2 regions of the Mesorhizobium sp. P2_E9 genome follow, and region 2 is predicted to be linked to the other one. Evidence: predicted binding sites of a transcription regulator. Region 2 holds the regulator's gene; the other holds the start of a gene.
The links. The regulator LexA, encoded in region 2, represses DNA repair genes until DNA is damaged. The targets are predictions, from matches to a motif close to TGTTCNNNNTGTGTTCNG.
Positions count from the first base shown of each region.

Region 1: dinB (DNA polymerase IV) is a predicted target of LexA. The motif match lies at 4,603-4,620, and genes of this name have one in related genera.

Region 1 covers NZ_JBFUET010000011.1:136,251-143,475, forward strand. Annotated here, with positions in the region: gene AC1D05_RS21095 (dihydrofolate reductase family protein) at 1-415, opposite strand, end outside; gene AC1D05_RS21100 (alpha/beta hydrolase) at 418-1,356, opposite strand; gene AC1D05_RS21105 (SDR family oxidoreductase) at 1,468-2,349, opposite strand; gene AC1D05_RS21110 (dihydrofolate reductase family protein) at 2,478-3,065, opposite strand; gene AC1D05_RS21115 (NmrA family NAD(P)-binding protein) at 3,103-3,990, opposite strand; gene AC1D05_RS21120 (winged helix-turn-helix transcriptional regulator) at 4,110-4,526, shown strand; gene dinB (DNA polymerase IV) at 4,652-5,899, shown strand; gene AC1D05_RS21130 (hypothetical protein) at 6,036-6,377, shown strand; gene rsgA (ribosome small subunit-dependent GTPase A) at 6,627-7,225, shown strand, end outside.
Region 2 covers NZ_JBFUET010000004.1:363,699-370,923, reverse strand. Annotated here, with positions in the region: gene AC1D05_RS10160 (AMP-binding protein) at 1-1,215, shown strand, start outside; gene kynA (tryptophan 2,3-dioxygenase) at 1,212-2,048, shown strand; gene kynU (kynureninase) at 2,054-3,301, opposite strand; gene AC1D05_RS10145 (GntR family transcriptional regulator) at 3,470-4,204, shown strand; gene lexA (transcriptional repressor LexA) at 4,587-5,324, shown strand; gene AC1D05_RS10135 (ComEC/Rec2 family competence protein) at 5,318-7,225, opposite strand, start outside.

The DNA.
Region 1 (7,225 bases), on a different contig from region 2:
TCGGCACGATCGACAGATGATACTCGTCGACGAGCCCCGAGGATAGCAGCGTGCGGTCGAGCTGCGACACCCCGTATTTCAGTATGTCGCCGCCCGGTTGGCGCTTGATCGCGGCGAGCGCTTGCGCAACGTCGCCGTCAAGCAACGTGGCATTCCAGCCCACCATCTTCAGCGTCGTCGAGGCAACCAGCTTCTTCAGGCCGTTGATGCGGTCCATATACGGGCCCTTGATGTCGGGCCAGCGCGCCGAGAACATCTCGTAGGTTACGCGGCCGAGCAGGAAGTAGTCGACACCGGCAAGCGCCTGCAAGGCATGCACCTGGTTCTGCGCGTCGAAGAAGGGCGACGCCCAGTCCATCGGCCCTTCGATGACACCGTCCAGCGAGACGAAGCTCGACACGATCAGCCGCCGCATGGTCACGCCGCCTTGTTACCAGCGACGTTGCCGGCATCTGCCAACCCAAGCTTCGGCCGCACCCAGGCGGCGAAACGGCCGATCGCGTCATCGGCCTCCGGCGCCTTGCCGGCCATCATCTGGAAGGAGTGCAGCATGCCGTCGAAGACGTCGAGCCGCGTCTCGACGCCAGCTCGGTCGGCGCGCTCGGCGAACATGCGGCTTTCGTCGACCAGCGTCTCGTCGGCGCCGGCCTGCAGGAAGACCGGCGGAAAGCCGGAGAGGTCGGCATAGAGCGCGCTGACCTCCGGATCGAGCCGGTCGCGGTCGCCGATAAAATTGGTCACCAGCCAGTCGACGGACTCCCTTGCGAAGCCTGGATCCTTCTCGCGGTTGGTCTCGTAACTGGCGCCGGTCAGCGCCATGTCGAACCAGCCGGAAATGATCAGCGTGGCTGCCGGCAGCGGCCGGCCCTGGGCACGCAGCCGCTGCAGCACGCCATAGCTCAGCACCGCGCCGCAGGAATCGCCGGCAAGCGCGATCGCTTTTGTGTCAAAACCCTGGTCGACGAGCCAGTTCCAGGCCGCCATCGCCGCCTCGAGCTGGGCCGGATGCTTGGCCTGGTGCGCCAGTGGATAGTTATAGACCAATGCCCGGCAGCCGACGGCCTTGGCCAGATGGCCGACCAGCTTGCGGTGCGTGTACATCGAACCGCCAAGGAAACCGCCGCCATGCGCGTAGAGCAGCGCCCTCTCCTCGTCGGCGCCCTTCGGCACGACCCATAGCGCCGGCACGCCGCCGGCATCGACCTCGATATAGTCGACACCGCCGGGTTCGCCGGTCAGCGCCGTCCAGCTGGTGTCGTTGAAATCGATCATTGCCTGTGGGCTGTTGAACTTGCCGGCATTGGCGACGATCGCCGCATAGTGGTTCCTGTTTGCCTCGCTCTCGATGCTCGCCATGATGGTCTCCTGGGGTTACGGATCGCGGACGGTGCGACCTTCCAAAGCCAAGGACGGACGGGCGGACAAAAAAGATACGCTGCTGCATGGTTTTTTTCGCGGCAGCGCAGCTCAGGCCGTACCGCCAAACATCGCCGCATGGCGCCGGGCGAATTCGACGAACGGCGTTGGCCGCACGCCGAACATCTCGTGCGTCGCCAGATGCACCCGCGATTTCGGCCGCCGCAGCCGCTCGGCCAGTTGCTCGTCCAGCGCATCGGCGAAGATGGCCGGAATGCCGCTGGCCAGCAGGTTGCGCCGCCGCTCATCGGGGCTGACATTGACATAGCGGACCGGCTTGCCGATCGCCTGCGATATCAGCGCCGCTATATCGCTCATCGTCAGCGCCTGCGGCCCGGTCATATCCAGGCTCTCGCCCTCATGGCCACCGTCGCGCAGCAGCCGGAAGGCCACCTTGGCGATATCCTCGACATCGACCGGCGACAGTTCGGTCTCGCCGAGCGCGAGATAGAACGCGCCCTCGGCGGCAATGGTCGGTGCGTCGCGCAGGTAGACCTGCATGAACTGGCTAGGGCGCAGATGCGTCCAGGCCACGCCAGCCGCTTCAAGATAGCGCTCGACCTCCTCATGCATGCGGGTGAAGCGGAATTTCGTCGCATCATAGCCGATGTTGGATTCGGCACCGGAGAATTTTATCACATGCGCGACACCGGCCTGCCTGCAGGCATCGACGAAACGACACTGCGTTTCCGTCATGTCTTCAGCGGCGGTCGAAATCATCAGCACGCGGTCGATGCCGTCGAGCGCGGCGCCAAGCGTTTGCGCCCGGCGCATGTCGCCCTCGACCAGTTCGACACCGGCAAGGCCGCCGAGCCCTGCCATAGACGCCCGGTCCGCATCGCGAACCAGCGCCCTCACCTCATGCTTCTGCCGCGCGAACTCGCGCATGATCGCTTTGCCGTTCAGGCCCGTGGCGCCCGTCACCAGGATCATCGTCTTGTCTCTCCGTCTGGGATTGCTTCGGCGGCCACACCGGCAACCGCACCTTGAAGACGAACAGATGCGGTCAAAGGATTCTGCCCAAACAGGTTTTCGGTGAAATTTCTTCGCTGCGCCTGCAGTCACCTCGCCGGCGCGTAGCGGTTGACCACCATGCCGCAGGCATAGGCCTTCGAGCCGAGCAGAAGCAGCTTGGCGAAACCGCCCTGGTCGAAGATGCGGCGGCCAGCGCCCAGCACCGCCGGGTTGATGAACAGCTGGAATTCGTCGACCAGCCCGGCCGCGATCAGCGCCGAGGCAAAGCCGGCGCCGCCGAAGACGGCCATGTCGCCGCCCTCGCCCACCTTCAGCGCGGCGACCTCACGCGGCAGGTCGCCGCTCACCACCCTCGTGTGCTCCCAGCGCGAGGTTTTTAGCCTATCACTCGGCACCACTTTCCGCGCCTCCACGATGCGCTGGGCGAAGGCATAGAATGGATCGGTCGGATACTTCTTCGCCGCATGGCCCCAATGGCTGAGATAACCCTCCTCGGCCATCTTGCGGCTGAGCAGGATCGTGTCGATGCCGGCGAAGACAGTGTTGAAATCGCGCTTCAACTCCTCGTCCCAGCGGATGTCGTCGCCCCATTCCCAGAGCTGCCAGGGATGGTCTTCATTGGCACCGACAAAGCCGTCGATCGACATCTGCATCTGAAGAATAAGCTTTTTCATGGCGTTCGCCTCGTTTTCGGATTCTATGCGGAAAGGCTCATGCCGCGCTTTGCGAGCGGGCGAAGGCTTGCGCCCAGCTCTCGAAACTGGTCGGCGTGGCGCTGCGGACCGACGGCGCCTCCAGCGCACAGCGCTCGCCCTTGTTGAAGCTCGCCGCCGTTTCGCCGAGCGCATCGACAAAGCTCGCCGACATTCCGTTGGCGATCATGCCGGCGCGGGCATCGGCGAAGGCGGCGGCATGATAGGCCACTTGCCTGCCGACCGCCTTGCCAAGGATCGCGGTGGCTTGTTCGAAGGTGTAGTAGCCGCCGCCATGCAGTTCGACGACCCGCTCGGTGGGGAACCGGGCAGCGCCCAGCAAGGCGGCGGCGCGCTGCCCGACATCGCCGGCCGCAATCAGCGGCATCGGCAGATCGCCGCGGAACGGCGTGGCGAAGACGCCGGAAGCGGCTTGCTGGACAAAGGCCATGCCCTTGGCAAAATTCTCCATGAAGAACGAGGCGCGCAGGAACACCAGCTCGTCGAGCCCGAGCACTTCCAGCCGTTCCTCCATCAACGCGGCACCGAGCGAGGTTCCCATCCTGAGATGGGCGTTGAGGCCGCTGAGCAGCACGACGCGGCGCACGCCTGAATGCGCGATCGCTGTTGCCAGCCGCTCGCCGACCTCGTCCTCGAAGCGATGGAGATCCGGCGCGGTGACGTCGAACGGGATCATCACATAGGCGCTGTCGGCGCCGGAGAAGGCAGCCTTCAACGCATCCGCATTGTCGAGCGCAACGCCCAGGCTACGCGCCACGCCGCGCACCGCGTGCCCCTGCCCGGCCAGCACGGAAGCGACTTCCATGCCGACCTCGTTGGTGGCGCCGACAACCACGATGGTTCGCGGTGCGATGGCGGCATCGTTCTCGATCGCTTGCTGGTTCATGTCGTCCTCCTCTGCGAAACCCAGCCATCATGGCCGGCAAATGATTTACTTTTGGAACCATTTGACGCATGCAGATAATGATGTCAATAGTAAAGTGATTTAAAAATGGAACCATAGAGATGTCGACGCGCGAAAGATCCGGCTGCCCGATCAATCTGTCGCTGGAACTGCTCGGCGACCGCTGGACGCTGCTCATCATCCGCGACCTGACCTTCGCCGGGAAAAAGCACTTTCGCGAGTTCCTGCAGTCCGATGAAGGCATCTCCTCGCGCACGCTGGCCGAGCGCCTGCAGACGCTGCAGGACGAAGGCATCCTCACCCGCAGCGACGACCCGAGCCACGGGCTGAAAGCGATCTACCGGCTGACCGAGGCCGGCATCGACCTTTTGCCGGTGCTGGCCACGCTCGGCGCCTGGGGCAGCAAGCACCGCAAGGCGGACGACAAGCTCGCCCGCATCGCCGACGAACTGGCGGCCGGCGGCGAGCCGGCACTGGAACGGATGAAAGCGGCGCTGCGGGCGGAACATATAGTTTAGCCGCCGCCTCCCGTTCCACTCAGGACTGCGGCCGGGAGACACAGGTAATCGGTTTCCCTTGACAGCAATCACCTTTTGTTCTCTATCTGTTCGCATCTATCAGCAACTGCGGATGAGCGGTCGGGATGGAAACGACAGCCACCATCCTGCATGCCGATCTCGACGCGTTTTATGCCTCGGTCGAGCAGCTGCTTGACCCGTCGCTGCGCGGCAAGCCGATCGCCGTTGGCGGCGGCGTGGTGCTGGCTGCCTCCTATGAAGCGCGCGCCTTTGGCGTGCGTGGCGGCATGCCGGGGCGCAAGGCGCGCGAGCTTTGCCCGCAGCTGATCTTCGTCGGCGGCAATTTCAGCCACTACCAGCGGCTGGGCGACGCGGCGATCAAGGTGCTCGATGATTTCACGCCGGTGGTCGAGCGCATTTCCATCGACGAGGCCTTTGCCGATGTCGCCGGCTGCACGCATCTCTTCGGCTCCCCGCAAGACATCGCCACGGCGATCCGCCGCCGCGTGCGGGCCGAACTCGGCCTCCCCATCTCGATCGGTGTGGCCCGCACCAAGCATTTGGCCAAGATCGCCTCGCAGGTCGCCAAGCCCGACGGGCTGGTGGTGGTCGATCCCGGCACCGAGCTGGCCTTCCTGCACGATTTGCCGGTCGGCCTGATGTGGGGCGTCGGCCCGGCGACCAAGGCGCGGCTGGCGGAGATCGGCGTCGAGACCATCGGCGAGCTGGCAAGGACCCATAGCGGCGCGCTGACCAGGCTGCTCGGCCTCGCCGCCGGCGAAAAGCTCGCCGCCCTGTCATGGAACCGCGACCCGCGGAAACTGGAGACCAAGCGCCGCGCGCACTCGGCCGGTGCGCAATCGGCACTTGGCCAGAAGCCGGCCGTGGCTGATGTCATCGTGCCGACACTGCTGCATCTGGCCGACCGTGTCGCCAGCCGGCTGCGCGCCAAGGCGCGACCCGGCCGCACGGTGACGGTGCGCGTGCGCTTTGCCGATCTCAGCGCCGTCACCCGCTCGATCACGCTGGACCAGCCGATCTCGGCGACCACCATGCTGGCCGAAATCGCGCAGGACCTGGTGCACGGCGTGCTCGCCGACCACCGCCACGAAAAGACGATCTCGCTGCTGGCCATCTCGGTTTCGCATCTGGAGGAGAGCGCCGAGCTGCAGCTCGACCTGCCGCTTGGCCTCGCCGACGAGAAGCGCCGGCCGGGCAGCAGAAAAGGCCTCGCCCGCTTCGGCGCCGACCGCGCCATCGACAAGATCCGCGAGCGCTTCGGCAAACAGGCCGTCGGCTACGGCACGGTGGCGCTCGAAGCGGCGCGCTCCGTGCCCGACGAATTCAGGGAACTGGCGGAAAAGGAACTGTGAGCGCGCTTGGCGCGATTGGTCACCCGAAAGTGCCCGCGCCAGCATGGTAACCGACGGGCGGCAGCCCGTGAGAAATCTTGATCTCCGCACACTGGCTATTCAAGTAAGGTGTAGTCGCCACAGGCCTTGGAACCCGATGTTCGCACCTTTCATCGTTTGCGTGTTGGTCACAGCTCTCAGCGCAATTGTCAGTCTCGGTTTCTCCGTAGCTGCCGTCATGAACGGAACCGGCAACGCCCGGACAGTCGCATCGTACGCCTGTGCACGCAGCGCGGCTTTGGTGGTCGCAAGCGTCGTGCCACTTTTTACAGGTTCGACGGAATGGCTTGAAGCCATCGCCTGGACAATGATCCTCGTGCAGGCTGGGGATGCCGTCATAGGCACCACGATCGATGATCGAATGAAAACCTTCGGCCCGGCCGGTACATCGCTCGCCAACCTTCTGGCTCTCCTGTGGCTCATCCAGTCTGTTCAATGAGATCACGACAGACAGGCTCAGCGCGCGAAAGTTGCCGGCTTCGCGCGAAACCGCCACGCCGCTGACACCCGGCGGGCGCTGGATTCCACACCGTTCCACCTTCCAACGGCCGAAGGTGTCGTCGCCGGCAACGCTTGCCAAATCCCGTCACGCCGCCCATACAGCGGCTTCGGCGGATTGCCATCCCGAGAGGTCCGCGCCTCTCCCATCTTGCCGGGGATACTGTCCAATGCCTGCGACGCCGTACCCTTGGTCGAAGCCTTGACGGCCTCCTCCCCCGCCCCGTCACTATCTCTTGCCAGCCTTGGCTGGTCGGAGTTCTTCGCCGATCAGCTCGAGTCGGGCGAGGCAAGCCTCATCCCGACGCGCATCGCCATGGTCCACCGTGACCGCTTGGCCGGCCTGTCGCAGGCGGGGCAGGTAGATCTGACGCTGCCGGCGAATGCCAACACCGGCGACTACGCCGTCGGCGACTGGGTGCTGGTCGAGCCGCATGACCAGCTTGTGAAGCGCCGCCTGACCCGCAAGACGGTGCTGGAGCGCCGCACCCAGGGTGGCCGGGTGCCGCAGCTGGCCGCCGCCAATGTCGATACGCTGTTCATCGTCACCTCCTGCAATGCCGACTTCAACATCGCCCGGCTCGAGCGCTATCTGGCGCTGGCCAACGAGGCCGGAACGACACCCGTGATGCTGCTGACCAAGGCCGACACGGCAGAAGACGCCGAGACCTACCAAAGCCAGGCCGCCGCGCTGCAGCGCGGCCTGGCCGTGGTGACGCTGAACCCGCGCACATCGGATGCCGCGACAGCACTCGCCGCCTGGTGCGGCGCGGGGCAGACGGTGGCGCT
Region 2 (7,225 bases):
ACGACCGCGCTTTGCGACACCAGACTGATGGATGAGGTGACCGCCTGTGCCAAGGACAGCGCGTTCCTGAAGCAGGTTATCGGCTTCGACGGCACCGCCAACCATGATGCCGAACTCGATCGCGCCGCCCTCGACAAGCCGGTCACCTTCACCGCCGTCAACACCGGCCGCGACGACGTCGCACTGCTTGGCTTCACTTCCGGCACGACAGGCGTGCCGAAGGCGACGATGCATTTCCACCGCGACCTGCTGATCATCGCCGATGCGTACGCCCACGAGATCCTCCAGGTCACGCCGGACGACATCTTCGTAGGCTCGCCGCCGCTCGCCTTCACCTTCGGCCTAGGCGGGCTCGCCATCTTCCCGCTGCGCTTCGGCGCGGCGGCAACGCTGCTGGAACAGGCGACGTCGCCCAACATGATCCATATCATCGAGACCTACAAAGCGACCATTTCCTTCACCGCGCCGACCGCCTACCGCGCCATGCTGAAGGCCATGGATGAAGGGGCGGATTTGTCATCGCTGCGCGTCGCCGTCTCGGCCGGCGAGACCTTGCCGGCTCCGGTCTTCGAAGAATGGACTGAGAAAACCGGCAAGCCGATCCTCGACGGCATCGGTGCTACCGAGATGCTGCACATCTTCATTTCCAACCGTTTTGACGACATGAAGCCCGCTTCCACGGGCAAGCCGGTGGGCGGCTACGAGGCGCGCATCGTCGACGATGCGATGCGCGAGGTACCGCGTGGCGAGACCGGACGGTTGGCGGTGCGCGGCCCGACCGGCTGCCGCTACATGGCCGACGACAGGCAGAAGGAGTATGTGCGCGACGGCTGGAACCTCACCGGCGACACATTTACCCAGGACGAGGACGGCTTCTTCCATTTCGCCGCACGCTCCGACGACATGATCGTCAGCGCCGGCTACAACATTGCCGGGCCAGAGGTCGAGGCAGCGCTGCTGTCGCATCCCGATGTCGCCGAATGCGCGGTCATCGGCGCCGAGGATGGCGAACGCGGCCAGATCGTCGAGGCGCATGTCGTGCTTGTGCAGGGCGTGGCACCGGATGCGCTGACCGTCAAGCGCCTGCAGGACCACGTCAAGGCGACGATCGCGCCCTACAAATATCCGCGCTCGGTCAAATTCATCGCCGCTTTGCCCAAGACCCAGACCGGCAAGATCCAGCGCTTCCGGTTGCGCACGGAGAAAATCAATTGAGCGAGCCCTACGATCCGGCGTCCGAAGGCGCACAGATGTCGTTCAAGGAACGCATGTCCTACAGCGACTATCTGCACCTGGAAAAAGTCCTGGAGGCTCAGACGCCGCTATCGTCGGCGCATGACGAGATGCTGTTCATCATCCAGCACCAGACCTCGGAACTCTGGATGAAGCTCGCTTTGCATGAGATCGGCGCTGCCATCCGCTCCATCCGCGCCGATCAGCTCGAGCCGAGCTTCAAGATGCTGTCACGCGTCGCCCGCATCTTCGAGCAGCTCAACAACGCCTGGGACGTGCTGCGCACGATGACACCAAGCGAATACACCGAGTTCCGCGATGCGCTCGGCCAGTCCTCGGGCTTCCAGTCCTGGCAGTACCGCGCCATCGAGTTCATGGCCGGCAACCGCAACCTCGCAATGCTCGGGCCGCACAAGCATCGGCCGGACCTGAGCGGCAAGCTGGAGGCGATCCTGGCGGAACCGTCGCTTTACGATGAAGCACTGCTGCTTTTGGCACGCAACGGGTTCGACATCGGTGCCGATGCCAGGCGCACGGACTGGCGTGAGACGCGCACAGAGAATGAAGAGGTCCTGGTCGCCTGGCAGACCATTTATCGCGACCCGCAGCGCTACTGGATGTTCTACGAGCTGGCCGAAAAGCTGGTCGATTTCGAGGACTATTTCCGCCGCTGGCGCTTCAACCACGTCACCACGGTCGAACGCATCATCGGCCTGAAGCGCGGTACCGGCGGCACGTCAGGCGCGTCCTATCTGAAGAAGATGCTCGAGGTCGTGCTGTTTCCCGAACTGTGGACGGTTCGCACCCGGCTATAGTTTTCTCAGGTCACCGCCGTCTTGACGGCGAAGCGGGCGTCCTGCCAGGCGCCGGTGCGCAGGATATCCTCCAGCACCTCGACCGCATGCCAGACGTCCCTGTAGCCGACATAAAGCGGCGTGAAGCCGAAGCGGATGGTCGACGGCGCGCGGAAATCGCCGATCACGCCGCGCTCGATCAAGGCCCGCATCACCTGGTAGCCATGCGGGTGCAGGAACGACACCTGGCTGCCGCGCGCATTGCCGTCGCGCGGGCTTTCGAGTTCGAGACCGTAGGCGCCGCATCTGGTTTCGACGAGCTGGATGAACAGGTCGGTCAAGGCGATGCTCTTCTTGCGCACCTCTGCCATGTCGACATCGTCCCAGATATCCAGCGCGCCCTTCAGCGCTCGCATCGACAACATCGGCTGGGTTCCACACAGGAACCTGCGGATACCGACGCCGGCAGCAAAACCCTGTTCGAAAGCGAACGGCCGCGCATGGCCCCACCAGCCGCTCAGCGGCTGATGGACATCGTCGTGATGGCGTGTAGCGGCATAGACGAAGGCGGGCGCGCCCGGGCCGCCATTGAGATATTTGTAGGTGCAGCCGATGGCGAAATCGGCATTGGCGCTGTCGAGCTCGACCGGCAAGGCGCCGGCCGTGTGGCAGAGATCCCAGACGATCAGCGCGCCAGCCTGATGGGCCTTGCGCGTCAGCGCGGCCATGTCACGCAACTGTCCGGATTTGTAATTGACGTGGTTGACCAGGATGACCGCGACGCGCTCGTCGATCAGCTCTTCTATGGTTGATGCATCGACGCCTTCGAGCCGCAGCACCGTGCCCGGCCGCGTCGAGGCCACGCCTTCGGCCATATAGAGATCGGTTGGAAAGCTGTCGCCCTCGGCAACGATGACCGAGCGGTCCGGCCGCATGTTGAGTGCGGCGTGCAGCACCTTGTAGATGTTGATCGAGGTCGTATCGCAGACCACCGTCTGGCCGACCTCAGCGCCGATCAGACGGCCGAGCTGGTCGCCAAGCGCGACCGGCATATCGAACCAGCCGGCGGTGTTCCAGGCGCGGATCAGGTCCTGCGCCCACTCCTGCGTCGCCGCCTTCTGCAGCTCATTGAAGACGGTGGGTGCCGCGGCGCCCAGCGAATTGCCGTCGAGATAGATCACACCTTCCGGTAGAACGAACCGGTCGCGCATGGCGCGCAGCGGATCCGCTGCATCCATGGCTTCGACTGCTGCGAGATCAAGCGTTGCATTCATGATCGATTGTCCTTCGCGCAGAGGCGCGCCCAGATGAACACGTCAGGTGAAATCGGCTGGCCGATCATGGGCAGTCGGCCAGACCCTGTCAAACATTATATATAATTTACGCCATGGAAGGCTTTCATATATAATCGTTTGGGGTGGCAGCCTAAGGATGGGACAACGATGCCGGATGAAGGACTCTCGAAGACGGAAGCGGCCTACAGGCTGCTGCGTCGCGATATCCTCACGACCCGTCTGCGGCCCGGCGCGCCGCTCAAGCTCAGTACGCTGCGCAACAGCTATGGCATTGGCTGGACACCGTTGCGCGAAGCGCTGTCGCGACTGGAGGCGGAGCGCCTGGTGACTTCCATCAGCAATCGTGGCTTTGCCGTCGCTCCGGTTTCGCGCATCGAATTGGAAGACCTGTCGCGCGCCAGGTGTGTCGTCGACCTGCCACTGCTCCAGGAATCGATCGAGAAAGGTGGCCACGATTGGGAAAACGCCGTCGTCGCCGCGCATTACCGGCTGTCGCGTTGCAAGACCGCGGTCGACGATCCATCCGACGCTGTGGTCGACGAATGGGATGAAAAGCACGAGGCTTTCCACGCCGCCCTGCTCAGCGGGGCAGCATCACCCTGGCTGCTGACCTTCCATTCCACGATCGCGGATCAGTTGCGTCGCCATCACCGTTTTCTCGGTCTAGCGCCAACGCTGCGGGCGGCCGCCGGCCTGCAGCATGGTTACGAGGAAGCCGTGGAAGCGCTGCGCCAGGCGGTCGCAATCGAACACCACACCGCGCTCATGGAAGCGGCGCTCGATCGCGACGTCGAGCGCGCGAAAACCCTGATGATCGCCCACATTGGTTATACGCTGCATGTCTATGTCCATGCCGGCGACGGCAGCATAAACAAGCGGTAGCGCAACGAGGACCATGGACCAAAGCCAGTATGGCAATTTCTCGGTCAAGTTGGCGTTTTGGCTTCGTTTCGTTCACGGCAGGTCAATGATCGGTGAAAGGGCGAAAAACCTCTCATCGAGCCGTATCGGCAACTGATGCCAGACCTCGGAACAGGATAGGCCACAGGCCATTAACCAAAACAATTTCAAAGCCAACGGGCGCACTGCGGCGGCAGGCAGACGTCGGACACGGCCCGCTGCCAGGCGCCAAATAATTTCAGACGTCTTAACAAATTCACTAAACTTTAAACGGTTGCAGAACACAACTGGAACAGATAGTGTTTGTTCTGGGTTTGTTTTTCGATTCTGGTTCAGACCTTTTGTTCAAGCCTTGGGGGCTGCCATGCTAACGCGTAAGCAACATGAACTCTTGATGTTCATTCATGAACGGTTGAAGGAAAGCGGCATTCCGCCCTCCTTCGACGAGATGAAGGAAGCGCTCGATCTCGCCTCCAAGTCAGGGATCCATCGCCTGATCACGGCGCTGGAGGAACGCGGTTTCATCCGCCGGCTACCCAACCGGGCACGCGCGCTGGAAGTGCTGCGGCTGCCGGATTCGATAGCGCCCGGCCTCAACGCGGCAAAGAAATTCTCGCCAAGCGTCATCCAGGGCAGCCTCGGTCAGGGCGGCCTTGGCCGTCAGATCAAGCCGGCATCGTCGCGCTTGCCCGCGGCCGGCAATGACGACGACGTGGTTTCCGCCGTGTCGATCCCAGTGATGGGGCGTATCGCCGCCGGTGTGCCGATCGATGCCATCCAGCATCAGACGCATTCGATCTCGGTGCCGCCGGACATGATCATGGGTGGTGAGCACTATGCGCTGGAGGTCAAGGGCGACTCGATGATCGAGGCCGGCATCTTCGATGGCGATACCGTCATCATCCGCAACGCCGATACCGCCCAGCCTGGCGAGATCATCGTGGCGCTCGTGGATGAAGAGGAAGCGACGCTGAAGCGGTTTCGCCGAAAGGGTGCCTCGATCGCGCTCGAAGCCGCCAATCCGGCCTATGAGACGCGTATCTTCGGCCCCGACAGGGTCAAGGTACAAGGCAAGCTCGTCGGGCTGATCCGGCGCTACTGACCAGGAACGGCAGCTGGCTTTTCGGGTTTGCGCCAGGGCGCCAGCCCCCTCGCCTCACGTGAAAATTTTCGCTGCGCATGCCAGGGCCGATACGGCCCGTCCACCGCGAAGCTGACGATTGGCGGACCGGTCGCTGATTGACGGTCGAAGAAGACGGCAGCACTGCCCTTGCGGGCGAGCTGCCGTTTGGTGACGACGAGAACCAGCGGATTGTGGCAGGCGTCATAGCCCGTTGCGTCATTGACGACGATCAAATCGGCGAAACCGCAGGCCTTCCAGGTGTCCTTGCGGTCTTCGACATGCGCGATGATCGCGCCGGACGGGTGCCGGGCGAGACAGACGCCGTCCGTGCAATAGAACGGCGCTCCCGGTGGCAGATTGACGGCATCGGCAATGTCGAATTGGCCCTCCGCCTTGTTGAACATCTCCGGCACGACGATGGTTTCGGATGTCAGCGCGCGTTTCCAATTGTCGACGGTGAATTCATTCGGACGCGCCCGGCTGACCGCGAGTTCGCCGCCACCGATCGGCAGCGCGACCAGCCGCGCATCTTCGGAGATCAAGACATCCGGCGTTCGCGTATCCGACACCGTCAACAGGCCGGCAAGTACGAATGGCAGTGCTGCGAGCCGCAGCCAGGTCGTCGCCATCGTCGCGATGACCAGGGCGATGGTCACCAGCAAGACGGATTGCTGCGAGATCAGCCCGACCGCATCGACCGGAGAGCGTTCCGATATCCACGCCGATATCGCGATCATCGCCGTCAGGCCTTTGCCCATCAGGTAAAGGGATGGCGCATCCAATCCGAACGGCATCAGCAACGCGCTGGCAACGGCCAGGAACATCACGACTGACACGATCGGCATGACAGCCAGATTGGCGAACAGGCTGAGCGGCGACACCCGCTGGAAATGCCAGATGGCAAACAGCGCCGTGGCGCAGCCGGCAATGATGGAGGTCATGGCCAAGCCGCCAGCCGCCAGCAGGAATTTCCGCGTGAGAAAGCTTGGCAGGGACCGCTTTGGCGGTGGCGGTCTTGCCTTTCCCGCACGATGATCCGCCCAGCCGGCATAGGCGCCAACCAATGCCGCGGTCGCGGCAAACGACATCTGGAAGCTCGGGCCGACGACCTCATGCGGCGACACCACGATGACGGCGATCGCCGAGATCGCCAGATTGCGCATGGTCAGCGCCGCGCGATCGAACAGGACGGCAATCAGCATCACCGCCAGCATGATGAAGCTGCGCTCGGCGGCAACGACGACGCCGGAAATGACGAGATAGGCGGCGATCGAGACCAGCGCTGCGGCAGCAGCGTATTTCTTCACCGGACGCCGCGCTGAAAAATCCGGAAACAGCGCGAAGGCGCCGCGCAGCAGACCCATAATGGTGCCGGCGACAAGCGCCATATGCAGTCCGGAAATAGAGATGATGTGATAGATGCCGGTGCGCCGCATCGCTTCGTTGATTTCGTCGGGAATGCCTGCGCGGACACCAACGATCAGCGCTGCCGCGATCTCGCCTTCAGCACCGCCGACCGTGGCCCTGATATGGTCGGCGATCGCTTCGCGGGCATTTTCTATCCCGGAGAAAAGCCGGGCCGAGAGCGGCATCTCGTCGTCGGCGGCGGAGACAAGCTTTGGATTGCCGAGAAAGAAGCCGCTGCCGCCGATGCCGGCGAAATAGCTGTCGAAGGAGAAATCATAGCTGTCCGGCCGCACCGGGCCGGTCGGCGGCAACAGTTTGGCGTAGCCGGTGACCAGGGAGCCGGCAGTCATTTCCGCCGGGATATTGCGCGCCGAAAGCCGGACCCTTTCCGGCGCATAGCGCAGTTTCGGCCGCGCGGTGGATGTCACGTCTATGGTCAGCCGGGTGCGGCCGGTCTCCATCTGCTCCAGCGA